4 regions of the Pantoea sp. USHLN298 genome follow, and region 1 is predicted to be linked to each of the others. Evidence: predicted binding sites of a transcription regulator. Region 1 holds the regulator's gene; each other region holds the start of a gene.

Region 1 (4,217 bases):
TGCCGTCACCGGTTCCAGCGGCGCGGGAACCACCACCACCAGCCTCGCGTTCCGTAAAATCTTTCAGCAGCTCGATCTGCACGCTGCCGAACTGGAAGGCGACAGTTTTCACCGCTTCACCCGGCCGGAAATGGATATGGCGATCCGCAAAGCGCGCGATCTGGGCCGTCATGTCAGTTACTTCGGTCCGGAAGCCAATGACTTTGGCCTGCTGGAGCAGAGCTTTAAACAGTATGGGCTCAACGGTGAGGGCCAGTCGCGTAAATACCTGCATACCTATGACGAAGCCGTTCCGTGGAATCAGGTGCCGGGCACCTTTACGCCGTGGCAACCGCTGCCGCAAAACACCGATATTCTGTTTTACGAAGGACTGCACGGCGGCGTGGTGACCGCCCAGCATAACGTGGCTGAGCATGTCGATTTACTGGTCGGCGTGGTACCGATTGTCAACCTGGAGTGGATTCAGAAGCTGGTGCGTGACACCAGCGAACGCGGCCATTCGCGGGAAGCGGTGATGGACTCGGTGGTGCGCTCGATGGAAGATTACATCAACTTCATTACGCCGCAGTTCTCGCGCACTCACCTTAACTTCCAGCGCGTGCCGACGGTGGATACCTCGAACCCGTTTGCCGCCCGTGCTATTCCGTCACTGGATGAGAGTTTCGTGGTGATCCACTTCCAGGCGCTGGACGATATCGACTTCCCTTACCTGCTGGCGATGCTGCAGGGATCGTTTATCTCGCACATTAATACGCTGGTGGTGCCGGGCGGAAAGATGGGGCTGGCGATGGAGTTGATCATGGGACCACTGGTGAAGCGACTGGTGGAAGGCAAGCGAATAGAATAAGAGGCCGCAGAGCGGCCCCCGCAGAGATCAGCGTTCGATCACTTCATAGCTGTGGGTAATGGTGACGCCTTTGCCCAGCATGATGGCAACCGAGCAATATTTTTCTGCAGAAAGATCCACCGCGCGTGAGACCGCTTTATCCTGGAGCGCTTTGCCGCTAACGATAAAGTGCAGGTTGATGTGCGTAAAGATTCGCGGCGCCTCTTCACGACGTTCTGAGGTCAGTTTCACTTCACAATCAGCCACATCGTTGCGGCCTTTTTGCAGAATTGAAACCACGTCGATGGCGCTACATCCGCCCGCCGCCATCAGCACCATCTCCATTGGGCTGGGCGCTTTATCACCCGAATTGCCATCCATTAATACCTGATGGCCGGACGACGACTCACCGAGGAATGTCAGCCCTTCTACCCATTTCACTCTTGCCTGCATGATTTTCGCTCCAGAATATGCGGTTTTGCCGTCAGAGTACGCTTTCGCCTGGTAAACAGCAATCCAGAGAAATCCGCTGTTAGCTGAAGCGAGACAACAGAAGACAGTCGGCAAAAGCTGTGCTACAAACAGTGCTGAAAATATTTTTCGTCACCCGATGGCGAAGCCGGGAAGAATGATGCGCACTGCGCCGAATGCAGCCCGAATAATTTCCTGTAAGGGAAACGCTTGAAGCTTTCATCGCCTGACAGGGAAAACTGCCCCCTGTATTTTGGGCACGATTACAACAGAGGATAATAGCGAATGGTTCTCGGCAAACCGCAAACAGACCCTACACTCGAATGGTTCCTGTCCCATTGCCATATTCACAAGTATCCATCCAAAAGTACGCTGATTCACCAAGGTGAAAAAGCAGAAACGCTTTACTACATCGTGAAAGGTTCCGTCGCGGTTCTGATTAAAGATGAAGAAGGCAAAGAGATGATTCTTTCTTACCTGAATCAGGGCGATTTTATTGGCGAGCTTGGCCTGTTCGAAGAAGGTCAGGAGCGCAGCGCCTGGGTACGTGCGAAAACCGCGTGCGAAGTGGCGGAGATTTCCTACAAGAAATTCCGTCAGCTGATCCAGGTTAACCCCGATATCCTGATGCGACTCTCGTCGCAGATGGCGCGTCGCCTGCAGGTTACGTCTGAAAAAGTGGGTAACCTCGCTTTCCTCGACGTCACCGGACGCATTGCTCAGACTCTGCTTAACCTGGCGAAGCAGCCAGACGCCATGACGCATCCCGACGGCATGCAAATTAAAATTACTCGTCAGGAAATTGGCCAAATCGTTGGTTGCTCACGTGAAACCGTGGGCCGTATTTTGAAGATGCTGGAAGATCAGAACCTGATCTCCGCACACGGCAAAACCATCGTCGTTTACGGCACCCGCTAATTCCTGTCACCCACGGCGTGATGGCAACATCGCGCCGTTATTGTTTGTGTTGGGCCGATGTGGCGTCGAATTATTTACCATCCTGAAGTCAATTATGCCTTGCGGCAAACGCTGGTGCTCTGTCTGCCAGTGGCGCTGGGCTGGCTGGCTGGCGACCTGCAAAAAGGTCTGCTGTTCTCGTTAGTCCCCGCCTGTTGCAATATCGCCGGTCTGGATACCCCGCATAAACGTTTCTTCAAACGCCTGATTGTTGGCGGCAGCCTGTTTGCGCTCGGCAGTTTTCTGATTCAGTGGCTGACGCTGCACGCGATTCCTTTGCCGCTGATTCTGTTCGCGATGCCGCTGCTGCTGGGCGTCACCGGTGAAATTAGCCCGTTGCACGGCCGTCTGTTGCCGGGCTCGCTGATCGCCGCCATCTTCACGCTGAGTCTGATTGGCCGTATGCCGATCTACGTACCGCCGCTGCTCTATATCGGCGGCACGCTGTGGTACGGGCTGTTTAACTGGTTCTGGTTCTGGCTGTGGAAAGAGCAGCCGATGCGCGAAAGCCTGAGCCTGATCTACCGTGAGCTGGCCAACTATTGCGACGCCAAATATACCCTGCTGACCCAGCTGACCGATCCGGAAAAGGCCCTGCCGCCGCTGCTGGCGCGTCAGCAAAAAGTGGTCGATCTGATCACCACCTGTTACCAGCAGATGCACATGCTGTCTGCCAGTCGGGATCACAGCCATAAGCGGCTGACCCGTGCTTTTCAGGTGGCGCTGGATCTGCAGGAACATATCTCGGTCAGCCTGCATCAGCCGGAAGAGGTGCAGAAACTGGTGGAGCAGAGCCATGCGGAAGCGGTGATCCGCTGGAATGCCCAGACCATCTCGGCCCGCTTACGGGTGCTGGCGGATAACATTCTCTATCACCAGTTGCCCGATCGGTTTGGCATGGAGAAGCAGCTCGGCGCGCTGGAAAAAATTGCCCGCCAGCATCCTGATAATCCGGTGGGAAATTTCTGTCTTTATCACTTTAACCGCATCGCGCGGGTGCTGCGTACGCAAAAGCCGCTCTATCAGCGTGACCTGATGGCCGATCGCCAGCGCCGTCTGCCGCTGCTGCCGGCGCTGCGCAGTTATCTTTCCTGGCGTTCGTCTGCACTGCGCACCGCCGGTCGTTTTGCCGTGATGCTGATGCTGGGCAGTGCGCTGGCGCTGTTTTTCAATATTCCGAAGCCCTACTGGATTCTGATGACCATTATGTTCGTCAGCCAGAACGGCTATAGCGCCACCCGGGTTCGTATTCAGCACCGGGCGCTGGGCACTTTTGTCGGACTGGTGATTGCCGCCGCCACCTTACGTCTCGCGGTACCGGAGTCGCTGGTGCTGATGATCATGCTGGTGATCACTTTTATCAGCTACCGCTTTACCCGCCAGTTTTACGGCTGGTCGATGATTGGCTTCACGGTGACGGCGGTCTACTCGCTGCAACTGCTGTCGCTGAATGGCGCGCAGTTCCTGCTGCCGCGCCTGATGGATACCCTGATGGGCTGCCTGATCGCCTTCGGCGGGATGCTGTGGCTCTGGCCGCAGTGGCAGAGCGGCTTGCTGCGACAGAACGCCCATGACGCGCTGGAAACTTACCAGGATGCGCTGCGGCTGCTGCTGGGCGCGGAACAGTCGCCGGAGAAGCTCGCTTATCAGCGGGTACGGGTTAATCAGGCGCACAATGCGCTGTTTAACTCCCTGAACCAGGCGATGCAGGAACCGGCTTTTAACGCCCAGTATCTCAAGGATATGCGGCTGTGGGTCACCCATAGCCAGTTCATTGTTGAGCACATCAATGCGATGACGATACTGGCGCGGGAACATACCATGCTGACCGCCACGCTGGCGGAGCGCTATCTGCAGTCGTGCGAAATTGCGCTGCAACGTTGCCAGCAGCGGCTGGAATATGATGGTGCCAGTTCGCAGGTCAATCTGCTGGATGAGCTGGAAAATATTAATGAAGGGCCGG
Region 2 (4,217 bases), on a different contig from region 1:
TCTTCCAGCAGACGGCGTTCGGTTAAGAAACTGGCGGCCTGATGCCCGGCACGTAACTGTGCCAGCATCCAGCCAATCCCTGCTCCGGCGAGCGCCAGGCAGACGCTGATAATGATGTGCTGATCCATGATTTCCCCGCGACTCAAGCTGCTGAGGGAAAAGGTAGAGTCGCACTGTATGAATGTCCAGATATATTTACATGCCCTCAACCACTTAGCGCACGGTCACCGTCAGCTTTCCGGCCTGCCACTCATCAATCAGGAAATAGGGCATCGGCAGCAGCCATTGGCCATTTTTCACCTGAGCCGGGTAGTGCCAGCTTTTGCCGTCACCGCTCATTTCTATCTGCTGACGGGCACCGTCGGCGGCATGGGATTGACCGGTGAGGCTGGCAAAGCCGACATTACTGCCGACGTGAAATCGGGGCATCTGCCAGCGCACTGGCGGATGTGCTGGCCACGGCTGCGCCTGATGAAAATGAAACAGTTCATCATGGTTGAGAACACTTTCACGCACCGTTGGCCACAGCGCCGTCTTGAGGAAAGACTGATCGGTAAAGCGTTCGCTGCCGCGGTATTGCGCAATAAATTCGCGCATGGTCTGTTCGACCTGACGAAAAACACCGTGACAGCCGCCCCACATGCCGGCCAGCAGCAGTTCGGTATGGGAGAAGTAGTCGCGCATATGATGGAACCAGTAAGGCGACGCCAGCCAGGCGTTGACCGCCGCCACCTCGCGCTCGGAGAGCAACGAGTCGGCATCGCGGACGATAAAGCGTTTCACGCCGGGATCGTCCATCACCAGAAAGCGCCACAGCGTCGGGAACAACGTTTTTTCGTGGGACATATCGATCCGCTGAACGTGCGGTTGATCGAGCCGTTGCCAGACATGCTGCGGCACGCTGTCATCCAGATAGATGCGACACACCCAGCCCGGATAGAGCTCAGGCGCCACCTCAACGTTTTTAATCAGGGTTTCGCAGTAACGCGGCTGGTCACCATACAGGCTGAAGGCGATCACATTCTGCTGCGGCTGGCTGAGGTCGATCGGCTCGGGCTGCGCAGCGGGAAACGCAACCCGCGCGCCCTGCCGGAAACGGGCGTCCGATTGCTGCAACGATTCCAGGCCGTAACGCGTCACCTCATCCTGCTTATCCAGCCAGCCACACACTTCGGTCAGGCCATCCAGCCAGGTGTCTGACGCGGTAGCGCGCACCGCCGGTGGCGACTGGTAAATTTTCTGGTAGGTTTTGTAGGCTTTGTGATGCTGACCGAGACGCATCAGACAGAGCGCGTAGTCGCTGAGTACCTGCATCTGATGGGGCTGATAGCGCAGCACCTCTTCGCAGTAGCGGGCTGCCTGCGCATAATCACCCTGCTGCATGGCGGCGCGAAACTGTGCGGCACTGCTCTCAAGACGGGCATTGAGCGCAACGGGATTCAGGTTAACGGCGGGACGACGAACGGGAATAGTCTTGCGCATCAGGCACTCTCAGCTTCCGTTGAAAGGCTGCGCCGGGGCTATCCGGCAGCAGGCTGGCCTTATGTCCGGCCGTTAACCTGCTGCCTGACAGTAAGGGTTATAACAAGCGGCGAGCCGCTTCAACCACAATTTTTACCGCATCGCTTTCGGTCTGTTTCATCGTCACCGCATCCGGGATCTCTTTCTGGGTACGGTTAACGATCACGCCCGCCACCATGCCGGCTCGCAGCCCCTGGCTGGCGCACATGGTTAACAGTGTAGCGGATTCCATCTCATAGTTGAGGACGCCCATCTCCTGCCACTCTTTCATCGATCCCTGGAAGCGATTCACCACTCGCCCGGAGAAGGTGTCGTAGCGCTCCTGGCCTGGATAGAACGTGTCAGAAGAGGCGGTGATGCCGATATGAGTCTTCGCGCCACAGGCTTCTGCTGCGGCCACCAGCGCCGTGGTACAGGCAAAGTCGGCCACGGCCGGGAACTCCATCGGCGCGAAATGCAGGCTGGCGCCGTCAAGACGCACTGACCCGGTGGTCACCAGCACATCGCCAACGTTGATGTGCGGCTGGATAGCGCCGGTGGTGCCCACGCGCAGGAAGGTGCGTACGCCAAGCTGCGCCAGCTCTTCAACCGCAATAGAGGTGGAAGGGCCGCCGATGCCGGTTGAGCAGACCACCACCGGTTTGCCGTCCAGCTTAGCCAGCCAGCTGGTAAATTCGCGGTGTGAGGCCAGATGCGTGGCATCCTCCATCAGTCCGGCAATCTTCTTCACGCGCTCCGGATCGCCGGGCACAATCGCCAGGGTGGCGCCCTGCAGATCGGCTTTCGTCAGGCCCAGATGGAAAACGTCAGACTGTGTCATTTCAGACTCCTGTTAAGGGAAGGTAGCGCGTCACTCTACGTCAGCACGCCCGATAAATATGTGACAGCATTCACCGAAGAAAATGAAAGTTACATTTATCACCAAAAACAATGTGATGTTTATCACAATATCACATCGGTTTCGCTGACATTGGCTTCGCCGGGGCTGTGTCGGCCTCATCTCAGTGTTAAAGAGGTGGATGGTATTGTCCGCTGCTGACTCTGTTACCCGACGTCTGGCTCGCACGGTGTCCGGCCAGGCTATAGTTACGTGATTGCGCCATTGCTTGCACGGAGAGAATAATGAAAACCAGTGATAATATGACACAAAAAGCCGCGGCAGGGACCTTTGCGCCTGCCGTTCTGCCCACCGCTTCTACCACCATTATTACCGACAGTCCGGCGATTCACGCCGGTGAGACCTCAGTGCCAAGCCAGGGCGAAAATATGCCCGCCTTTTATGCCAGACCGAAATCTGCCGACGGTCCGTTACCGGTGGTGCTGGTGGTGCAGGAGATCTTTGGCGTCCATGAACACATCCGTGATATCTGCCGCCGTCTGGCGCTGGAAGGCTATCTGGCTATCGCTCCGGAACTCTACTTCCGCGAAGGCGATCCCAACGATTACCACGATATCCCGACCCTGTTCAGCGAGCTGGTGAGCAAAGTGCCCGATACACAGGTGCTGTCCGATCTTGATCATGCGGCCAACTGGGCGGCGCGTAACGGCGGCGATATCCGGCGTATGGGCATTACCGGGTTCTGCTGGGGCGGCCGCATCAGCTGGCTCTATGCGGCGCACAATCCGCAACTGCGCGCGGCCGTCGCCTGGTATGGACGTCTGACCGGCGATCGGACCATGAAGCAGCAGAAGCATCCTATCGATGTCGCCGTCGATCTTAGCGCCCCGGTGTTAGGTTTATACGGTGGCCAGGATGAGGGGATTCCGCTGGAGAGCGTTGAGCAGATGCGTCAGGCGCTGCACGCGGCCAATGCCACCGCGGAGATCATCGTCTATCCCGAAGCCGGACATGCCTTTAATGCTGACTACCGTCCGAGCTACCATGCTGAATCTGCCAGTGATGGCTGGGCGCGGATGCTGGCCTGGTTCAGGCAGTATGGCGTCGCATCGCAATAAGCAAAAAAAGGGGCGCTGTGCGCCCCGATATCGTATCAGCCTCGCCGTTCTGACCCGTTTTTATGCTGTTTCATCACGCAGCTTCTTCGCCGCCGTCACCATGTTTGCCAGCGCCTGCCGCGTCTCGGTCCAGCCGCGCGTTTTCAATCCGCAGTCCGGGTTCACCCACAAACGCGCTTCCGGAATCCGCTTCGCCGCTTTCCGTAACAGCGCTTCCATCCACTCGACGCTCGGTACGTTAGGCGAATGAATATCGTAGACGCCCGGACCGATTTCATTCGGATAGTCAAAGTGTTCAAACGACGCCAGCAGATCCATGTCGGAGCGTGAGGTTTCAATGGTAATCACATCCGCATCCAGCGCCGCGATAGAATCCATGATGTCGTTAAACTCGCAGTAACACATATGGGTGTGAATCTGGGTTTCATCCCGCGCCACCGCGGCATTCAGGCGGAAAGCCTCGACCGCCCAGCTCAGATAGGCAGCCCAGTCAGACTGATGCAGCGGCAACCCTTCGCGCAGCGCTGGTTCATCAATCTGGATAATGCCAATACCGGCTTTTTCCAGATCGGCGACTTCATCACGCAGCGCCAGCGCAATCTGTTTCGCGATGGTTTCACGCGACACATCTTCGCGCGGGAAAGACCAGCACAGAATCGTCACCGGGCCGGTCAGCATCCCTTTCACCGGCTTGTCGGTCAGCGACTGGGCATATTTCGCCCATTCAACGGTAATCGCTT
Region 3 (4,217 bases), on a different contig from region 1:
CTGCCTTCCCTGCTGGTTTTGCCAGCTCTTCGCGACACCGGGCACCACGTTGCCGCTGTTATCGGTATTCACTAACCCATCGAGCAGGTTAAGAATGATATTGGATTCGGGCACGCCTTCGGTTTTATGGGGATCAAGTGACGCAACCTCAGTGCCGTTATTGATCACGATCTGCTGCTGCGGTGCCAGAGGGGTTCCGGACGGCACCGTAGCGGCGTAAGCCGGTGAAAAGGCGATTAACAACGTTAATGCAATTTTTGACCGTTGCTGCTGCAATTTTTTCATCCCAGTCATGCGAAAGCGCCAACCTTTTATTAAGTATCCCGATAGGCTTAAGCAAAAAGCGTTCTCACTTTGGGCTTTCGGTGAAAATTTTTACGTTGCGTCAAAAATTATCAGAAGCCGTTAATGGGCGCCAAAGCAAAATAGCTAAAATGTTAACTAATTCTCTTTTATCATGAGTTTTCTGGAAGCGGAAGTGTTAATTTTCAACTAGAAAATATCTTATCGATTTGAAAAATAGAGATTTTAGATAAAAAACTCTGTTAGCAGGCGCAGACGGCGGCGTTAATGCGCCATTCTGGTACTTATTCGGAGGCAGTGCAAAGAGTCGCGATCAATGCACGCCCGTCAGCATAACGGGCGTGATTTGTCAGGCTAAGCGGTAAATATTAAGAAGATTATCATGTGAAAATCATGACATTTTAATCGCATCAGCGGTGAGAATTGCGTCGGCCAGTAATGAAAGTGATAATCGGCTGAATCTATTAAGCCGGATGAATAATTGCTTTATTATGGTGCAATAAAACCGGAGTTTGCACCATAATGCGTCACATTTTCATTTCGCCCGCTGAAATAAGTAACCTGTTAATTCAGCAAACCGGGGAAAATGGCTTTCATCCCGGTGACCACAAACTCAATACCCAGCGCCATCAGCAACAGCCCCATAATACGGGTGATGACGTTGATACCGGTCTGACCCAGTACCCGAACCATCAATGGCGCGGCACGGAACAGGAGCCAGCAGCAAAAGGCAAACAACGCAATCGCCAGGCTGAACCCGAGCAGATTGAGCCAGCTGTGGTAGCGGGTACTCCAGACGATGGTCGAACTGATGGCACCCGGTCCGGCCATCAGTGGCAGCGCCAGCGGGACCACCCCAACGCTTTCGCGAATCGCGGTTTCTGATTTTTCCTGCTTATTCTGCTTATCTTCACCCAGCTTGCCGCTGATCATCGACATGGCAATAGTGACCACCAGGATGCCGCCAGCGATGCGGAACGAGTCAATCGAGATGCCGAAAATATGCAAAATCCCATCGCCGAGAAACAGCGATGTCCACAGAATGATCGCCACCGCGAGGTTAGCCGTCAGATTGGTTTTATTACGCTCAGTTACGCCCTGATAGCGGGTCATGCTGATAAAGACCGGAATAATCCCTACCGGGTTAACCAGCGCAAAGAGACCGACAAAAAATTTTATATAGCCTGATAAATCTAATAGCGCAGGGTTCACGACAGACTCCGTACCACGGGGGAGGAAAACGCGCCTAATGTAAGTGAAAACGCGCCCTGATGCCAGATGTGCAGACAGCTATTTATTCTGCCAATCGCCCTGCGTTTTAGCGCATTTTACCAGACAATAAAAAGCTGCTGGTTTTAGCCGCTGCAAGCCAGCTGCCCAGAGGCGTAACCGGTTTTAGCAAGCAGGCGCTGAAAAGTGCGGCTGAAAGGTGTCAGCTTGGGTTTAAATTGATCTGCATCAAAATTGCCCTACCTCAAACCAGGTAATCTTTTCGCAACGGAAGTATTAACGGTATCGATGTTCATCATCGCTGCTGTGAGAGCAGACTAGTTTAGTAAACAGTTGAAAATCCGGGCGTTCTGGCCCAATCCGACGCGCTAGCCAGGCGGGACTATACTCAGGACGCAGGATTGTTTACTAAAAAAGTTTAACTTCCTTCAGGAGAACACCATGGCCGTTACTAATGTCGCTGAACTTAATGCACTGGTTGAACGTGTAAAAAAAGCACAGCGTGAATACGCCAACTTTTCCCAACAACAGGTTGACGCCATTTTCCGTGCTGCCGCGCTTGCCGCCGCAGATGCCCGAATTCCCCTTGCTAAAATGGCCGTTGCCGAATCCGGCATGGGCATCGTCGAAGATAAGGTGATCAAAAATCATTTTGCTTCTGAATATATCTATAACGCTTACAAAGATGAAAAAACCTGCGGTGTGTTAGCCACCGACGACACCTTCGGTACCATCACTATCGCTGAGCCTATTGGTTTGATCTGCGGTATCGTTCCGACCACTAACCCCACTTCCACCGCCATTTTTAAAGCCCTGATCAGCCTCAAAACCCGTAACGGCATTATCTTTTCACCCCATCCTCGTGCCAAAGACGCCACCAATAAAGCGGCGGATATCGTGTTGCAGGCAGCCATCGCGGCCGGCGCACCTAAAGATATTATCGGCTGGATTGATGCCCCTTCAGTTGAGCTCTCTAATCAGTTAATGCATCACCCTGACATCAACCTGATTCTGGCAACCGGTGGTCCAGGCATGGTGAAGGCGGCTTACAGCTCCGGTAAACCTGCCATCGGTGTCGGTGCCGGTAATACACCTGTAGTGATTGATGAAACAGCCGATGTGAAACGCGCTGTCGCCTCTATCCTGATGTCGAAAACCTTCGATAACGGTGTGATCTGCGCCTCTGAGCAGTCAGTGATTGTGGTTGATTCGGCCTATGATGCGGTGCGTGAACGCTTTGCCAGTCACGGCGGCTATATGCTGCAGGGTGCTGAGTTAAGTGCAGTGCAGAACATCATTCTGAAAAACGGTGGTCTGAATGCCGCCATCGTCGGTCAGCCAGCGTTTAAAATTGCTGAGATGGCGGGCATTACCGTTCCTCCGAGCACCAAGATTCTGATTGGTGAAGTGCAGCTGGTGGACGAGTCTGAGCCTTTTGCCCACGAAAAACTGTCACCGACGCTTGCGATGTATCGGGCGAAAGATTTCCACGACGCGGTTAATAAAGCGGAAAAACTGGTGGCGATGGGCGGCATCGGTCACACCTCCTGTCTCTATACTGACCAGGACAACCAGACTGAGCGCGTGCACTATTTCGGCGACAAAATGAAGACCGCACGTATCCTGATCAATACCCCGGCTTCTCAGGGCGGTATCGGCGACCTCTACAACTTTAAACTGGCACCTTCTCTGACGCTGGGTTGTGGTTCATGGGGCGGTAACTCCATCTCTGAAAACGTCGGTCCGAAACATCTGATCAATACCAAAACTGTCGCCAAGCGAGCTGAGAATATGTTGTGGCATAAACTTCCTAAATCCATCTACTTCCGTCGGGGCTCTCTGCCAATTGCGCTGGAAGAGGTGGCTACGGATGGCGCCAAACGTGCGTTCATCGTCACTGACCGCTTCCTGTTCAACAACGGCTATGCAGACCAGGTGATCCGCGTACTGAAAGCGCACGGCGTTGAGACAGAAGTGTTCTTTGAAGTGGAAGCTGACCCGACGCTGAGCATCGTGCGTAAAGGCGCAGAGCAGATGAATAGCTTCAAACCTGACGTGATTATCGCGCTGGGCGGCGGTTCACCGATGGATGCGGCGAAAATCATGTGGGTGATGTACGAGCATCCGGAAACGCATTTTGAAGAGCTGGCGTTACGTTTCATGGATATCCGTAAACGTATCTACAAATTCCCGAAAATGGGCGTGAAAGCGCGCATGGTAGCGATTACCACTACCTCCGGTACCGGTTCAGAAGTGACGCCGTTTGCGGTCGTGACCGATGATGCTACCGGCCAGAAATACCCGCTGGCTGACTATGCATTAACCCCGGATATGGCGATTGTCGATGCCAACCTGGTGATGGATATGCCGCGTTCGCTCTGCGCCTTCGGCGGTCTGGATGCGGTTACTCACGCTCTGGAAGCCTATGTTTCAGTGCTGGCGAATGAATACTCTGACGGTCAGGCGTTGCAGGCACTCAAATTACTAAAAGAGAATCTGCCCGCCAGCTATGCTGAAGGTGCGAAAAATCCGGTAGCGCGTGAACGTGTGCACAATGCAGCCACCATCGCCGGTATCGCCTTTGCCAACGCCTTCCTTGGGGTTTGTCACTCCATGGCGCATAAACTGGGTTCAGAGTTCCATATCCCGCACGGCCTGGCTAACTCGCTGTTAATCGCCAACGT
Region 4 (4,217 bases), on a different contig from region 1:
AACCCAGGTCTGGCGCAGTGAAGCGCTGCACCTTCGCTATCCGCAACTGGCGGCACTGAACCTCTATCCGCCGTTCAGCGACTACTGTCTGGTGCCGCTGCTGGCCTCGTCCGGCTTGCTGGGCGGGTGTGAGTTTATCCGCCAGCAGGCCGCCCCGTTCAGTGAGGAGGAGAAGAGCAGCCTGTATGAGCTCGCCACGCTGGCGGCGATTGCGGTCGGGCAGATTCAGCTGCGCGAAAACGCCTTACTGCAGCAATCCCTGCTGCGTCACGAGCGTGACGATTTTCGTATTCTGGTGGATATCACCAATGCGGTGCTGTCCAAATTAGATCTCGATGAGCTGACCGGCGAAATCGCCAAAACCATTCATCACTTCTTCCATATCAACGCCATCAGCATCGTGTTATGTGATGCCGGTCAGGAGAGCGAGCAGGCAAATGTTTACGCCACCCATTACCTGCAGGCCGATGTTGCGGAGCGAGAGCAATCGCGGATGACGCTGGCCGGCACGCTGGAGCAGCAGGTGATGAAAAGCGGCGAGATGCTGCTGACGCATCTGAAGCCAGAGGGAGAAACTGAAGAGCGAACGCTGTTCCATCTGCTGTGGCGCGATCAAACCAAAACGCTGTGCGTTCTGCCGCTACGCTTCGGGCATAAAACGCTGGGAGTGTTAAAGCTGGCGCGCTGTCAGCCCGATAATTTCAATTCCACCAACCTGCGGGTGCTGCAGCAGATCGCCGAGCGCATCGCCATCGCGGTGGATAATGCACTGGCCTATCAGGAAATCAAAAGCCTGAAAGAGAAGCTGCAGCATGAAAACCTCTATCTGACCGAGCAGATCAACAGCAACAATCCTGACTTCAGTGACATCGTCGGGCGCAGCCCCCGTATGTCAGCGGTGTTGAAACAGGTGGAGATCGTGGCGAAAAGCGACTGTTCGGTGCTGATCCTCGGTGAAACCGGCACCGGTAAAGAGCTGATCGCCCGGGCCATCCATAATCTCGGCGATCGCCGCGATCGTCGCATGGTAAAAATGAACTGTGCGGCAATGCCTGCCGGGCTGATGGAAAGCGATCTGTTTGGCCATGAGAAGGGCTCCTTTACTGGCGCAACGGCGCAAAGAATGGGGCGCTTTGAGCTGGCGGATCAGGGCACGCTGTTTCTCGATGAGGTCGGCGAGATCCCACTGGAGCTGCAACCGAAACTGCTGCGCATATTGCAGGAGCAGGAGTTTGAGCGGGTCGGCGGTAACAAACTGATCTCGGTGGATGTCCGCATGATCGCGGCCACAAACCGTGACCTGAAACAGATGGTCGCAGACAAAGAATTTCGCAGCGACCTCTATTACCGGCTGAACGTCTTCCCGATTGTTATTCCGCCGTTACGTGAACGTCCGGAAGATATCCCGCAGCTGGTGAAGTTTCTGACCTACAAAATCGCCAAACGCATGAAGCGGACGATCGACAGTATTCCGGCCGAAACACTGCGTTTGCTGAGCCGGATGCCGTGGCCTGGAAATGTACGGGAGCTGGAAAATGTCATTGAGCGTGCGGTACTGCTGACGCGTGGAACGGTGCTGGAGATGCCGTTTGAAGAGTTTAATCAGCCCCTGACATTCGCTGCACCGATCCTGCCATCCGGGGCGCCGCACTCCGCGCCCGTTTCCTCCCTGAGCGAAGAGGATGAACGTCAGCGAATTATTGCCATGCTGAAGGAGACGAACGGCGTCGTTGCCGGACCGCGCGGAGCCGCCGTGCGTCTGGGGCTGAAACGAACCACGCTGTTATCCAGAATGAAAAAAATGGGCATTGATGTGAACCCGTCATAGCGATAGCCGACGGCTGAACGTTTTTGCTGCTGAGCTGAATCTTGCTGCTTTCTTCCCCGCGTTATCCTCTCATCGGTGAAATTAAAAACGCGCGCGCCGGGCGTTTTTAATTCACCTCGCCGTGGCCTGTCGGGTGAAAAACGTGGCCGAACCGGAAAAAATGAGGCGGAAATCACAAATCTGTAACGACATCACCCGGCGATTAACGCGGCCGGTGAACCCTCAGCCTGATTCCCGTCGGTCAAAGCCTAACCCACTGATTTATTTAAGTTCTGTAAATCTCCGCCGCGGCTTTAATTTGTGATCCTACTCACAAATAATCCGGTTAATTAGCCGCTGTCAATCTCTTCACCAGAAATATACCGCGCGTAACTGTGATCTCCATTGCAAATAACAACCCCTTATCCCGGAACAATGAACGCCAGCACCAATTACGTCAGCGGGGTGAAAATGATGCGGATCGGAATGGTTATTAGCGGCGGCGATGTCAGCGGTATTAATAATTTTGTTTTCCAGCTCGGTCGTCTGGCTCAGGCGGAAATCGTGATATTCGATGGGGGTATTCCAGGCTTATTAGCGCATCAGCATCGTGATATTAGTCCGCGCGATCTGCTCGACTTTTCTATCGCCCCGATTCCGGTGATGCAATCGGGCCGGACGCAAAAAAAATTGTTGCGCAGCGAATATGAACTCATTGCCCGTCAATTGAAAAGTGCCCGCATTGATCTATTAATCATGGCGGGCGGGGATGGTTCATTGCAATTTCTGCATCATCTGTCGGAGTTCGGCGTGAATTGTTTTGGCGTCGGCATGACGATAGATAACGATGTCTTTGGCAGTGACTATACCCTCGGCTTTTCCACCGCCTGCGAGCAGGTCCTGAAGGAGGTGGCAAAACTGCGTAATACCGGACGTGCGCTGCCCGGACGGGTTTTTATGCTGGAGCTGCTCGGCGGCTATTGCGGCGAGCTAACTCTGCAGTCGGCCCTGAAATCCAACGCCGATTTTGCCCTGATCCCGGAGTGTCAGATCCCGCTGCCGCAGCTGGCCCAGCGTATCACTCAGCGGCTGGCGCAGCAGAACAGCGTGGTGATCCTCTGCTCAGAAGGTTACACCCGTGAATACTCGCCCGGTTTTCAGGGGGCGATCGATACCTTAATCAAACAGCTTGAACCGTTAATTGGTGTGCGTATCCGCAAAACCATTCTCGGTTACGGATTGCGTAATGGTGAACCGACCTGCGAGGAAATTTATCAGGGCACCATTATGGCCAGTGAAGTGGTGCGTTGTATTCAGTCGGGAATGCGTAATAAAGCCGTCATTATTAATGGCAGCAATAAACCGATTCCGATTGATTTAATAAGCATGCAAAAACGCCTGGTCGATACTGACGGGCATCATTACAAACTCGCTAAACAACTGAATATATTGTGAGGAGATAACCATGCTGAAAATTTTATGTGTTTGTGGCTGCGGATTAGGGTCCAGTTTTGCGATTGAGATGAGCGCAAAAGCGGTATTAAAAAAGCTGGAAATTGACGCGGATATTGACCACACCACCATTTCAGAAGCCAATGCGTTTAAATCAGACATGATTCTGACGCAAAAAGCCTTTGCCGATGTGTTAAATGCCGACGCCAGTCCGGAACAGATCAAACGGGTCATTATTCTTAATAAGCTCACCGATAAAGCGGAAATAGAGCAGAAGATTGTGGCCTTTTTAAAAGAACGCAACATGAAGGTCGCTGCCCATGAATAGTGTGATCGACTTCCTGGTAAAAGACTTATTAGGGCAGGCCTCGATTCTGATCGCCTTTATTGCCCTGATCGGTCTGTTGCTGCAAAAAAAATCGGCGGGCAAGGTGGTGGAAGGCACCTTTAAAACCCTGCTGGGCTTTTTAATTATGATGGCCGGGATCAATATCATCGTCGGCACGCTGACCTTCCTTAACACCATCTTTACCCACGGCTTCGGCATGCAGGGCTATATCACCGATGTGGCGGCAATTGCCGGGCTGGCGAACCGGGAACTGGGATCGGAAGTGGCGCTGACGCTGCTGGTGATTTTTATCGTCAATATCATCATCGCCCGCATTACGCCGTTTAAGTACATCTTCCTTACCGGCCAGGCGCTGCTGTGGATGGCGACGATTGGCGCAGTGATTGGCTACAAAGCCGGGCTGACCGGTCTGCCGCTGATCCTGACCGGCGGTATTTTTGGCGGGATTATGGCGGTGGTGATGCCTGCGCTGGCGCAGCCGGTGGTGCGGCGGATTACCGATTCCGATGATGTCGCGCTGGGTCACTTCTGCACCATTGGCTATCTGGTGACGGCGGCGGTGGCGAAAGTGGTCGGCAAGGGATCGCGCTCCACCGAAGACCTGAAGCT

Evidence for each region. The regulator CRP, encoded in region 1, controls carbon source genes, mostly activating them, when cyclic AMP is high. The targets are predictions, from matches to a motif close to ATGTGANNNNNNTCACAT.
Region 2: a site for CRP is predicted at 2,452-2,469, ahead of udp (uridine phosphorylase). Genes of this name have one in related genera too.
Region 3: a site for CRP is predicted at 1,750-1,767, ahead of adhE (bifunctional acetaldehyde-CoA/alcohol dehydrogenase). Genes of this name have one in related genera too.
Region 4: a site for CRP is predicted at 2,127-2,144, ahead of WFK59_RS05200 (6-phosphofructokinase). Genes of this name have one in related genera too.

The regions. Positions count from the first base shown of each region.
Region 1 covers NZ_JBBCRO010000007.1:48,264-52,480, forward strand. Annotated here, with positions in the region: gene WFK59_RS18210 (phosphoribulokinase) at 1-847, shown strand, start outside; gene WFK59_RS18215 (OsmC family protein) at 875-1,279, opposite strand; gene crp (cAMP-activated global transcriptional regulator CRP) at 1,583-2,215, shown strand; gene WFK59_RS18225 (YccS/YhfK family putative transporter) at 2,273-4,217, shown strand, end outside.
Region 2 covers NZ_JBBCRO010000008.1:18,714-22,930, forward strand. Annotated here, with positions in the region: gene rmuC (DNA recombination protein RmuC) at 1-128, opposite strand, end outside; gene WFK59_RS19350 (tetratricopeptide repeat protein) at 214-1,482, opposite strand; gene udp (uridine phosphorylase) at 1,580-2,341, opposite strand; gene WFK59_RS19360 (dienelactone hydrolase family protein) at 2,644-3,477, shown strand; gene metE (5-methyltetrahydropteroyltriglutamate--homocysteine S-methyltransferase) at 3,538-4,217, opposite strand, start outside.
Region 3 covers NZ_JBBCRO010000002.1:367,549-371,765, forward strand. Annotated here, with positions in the region: gene WFK59_RS06360 (ABC transporter substrate-binding protein) at 1-285, opposite strand, end outside; gene WFK59_RS06365 (YchE family NAAT transporter) at 868-1,515, opposite strand; gene adhE (bifunctional acetaldehyde-CoA/alcohol dehydrogenase) at 1,975-4,217, shown strand, end outside.
Region 4 covers NZ_JBBCRO010000002.1:117,458-121,674, forward strand. Annotated here, with positions in the region: gene flhA (formate hydrogenlyase transcriptional activator FlhA) at 1-1,828, shown strand, start outside; gene WFK59_RS05200 (6-phosphofructokinase) at 2,282-3,262, shown strand; gene WFK59_RS05205 (PTS sugar transporter subunit IIB) at 3,273-3,587, shown strand; gene WFK59_RS05210 (PTS sugar transporter subunit IIC) at 3,580-4,217, shown strand, end outside.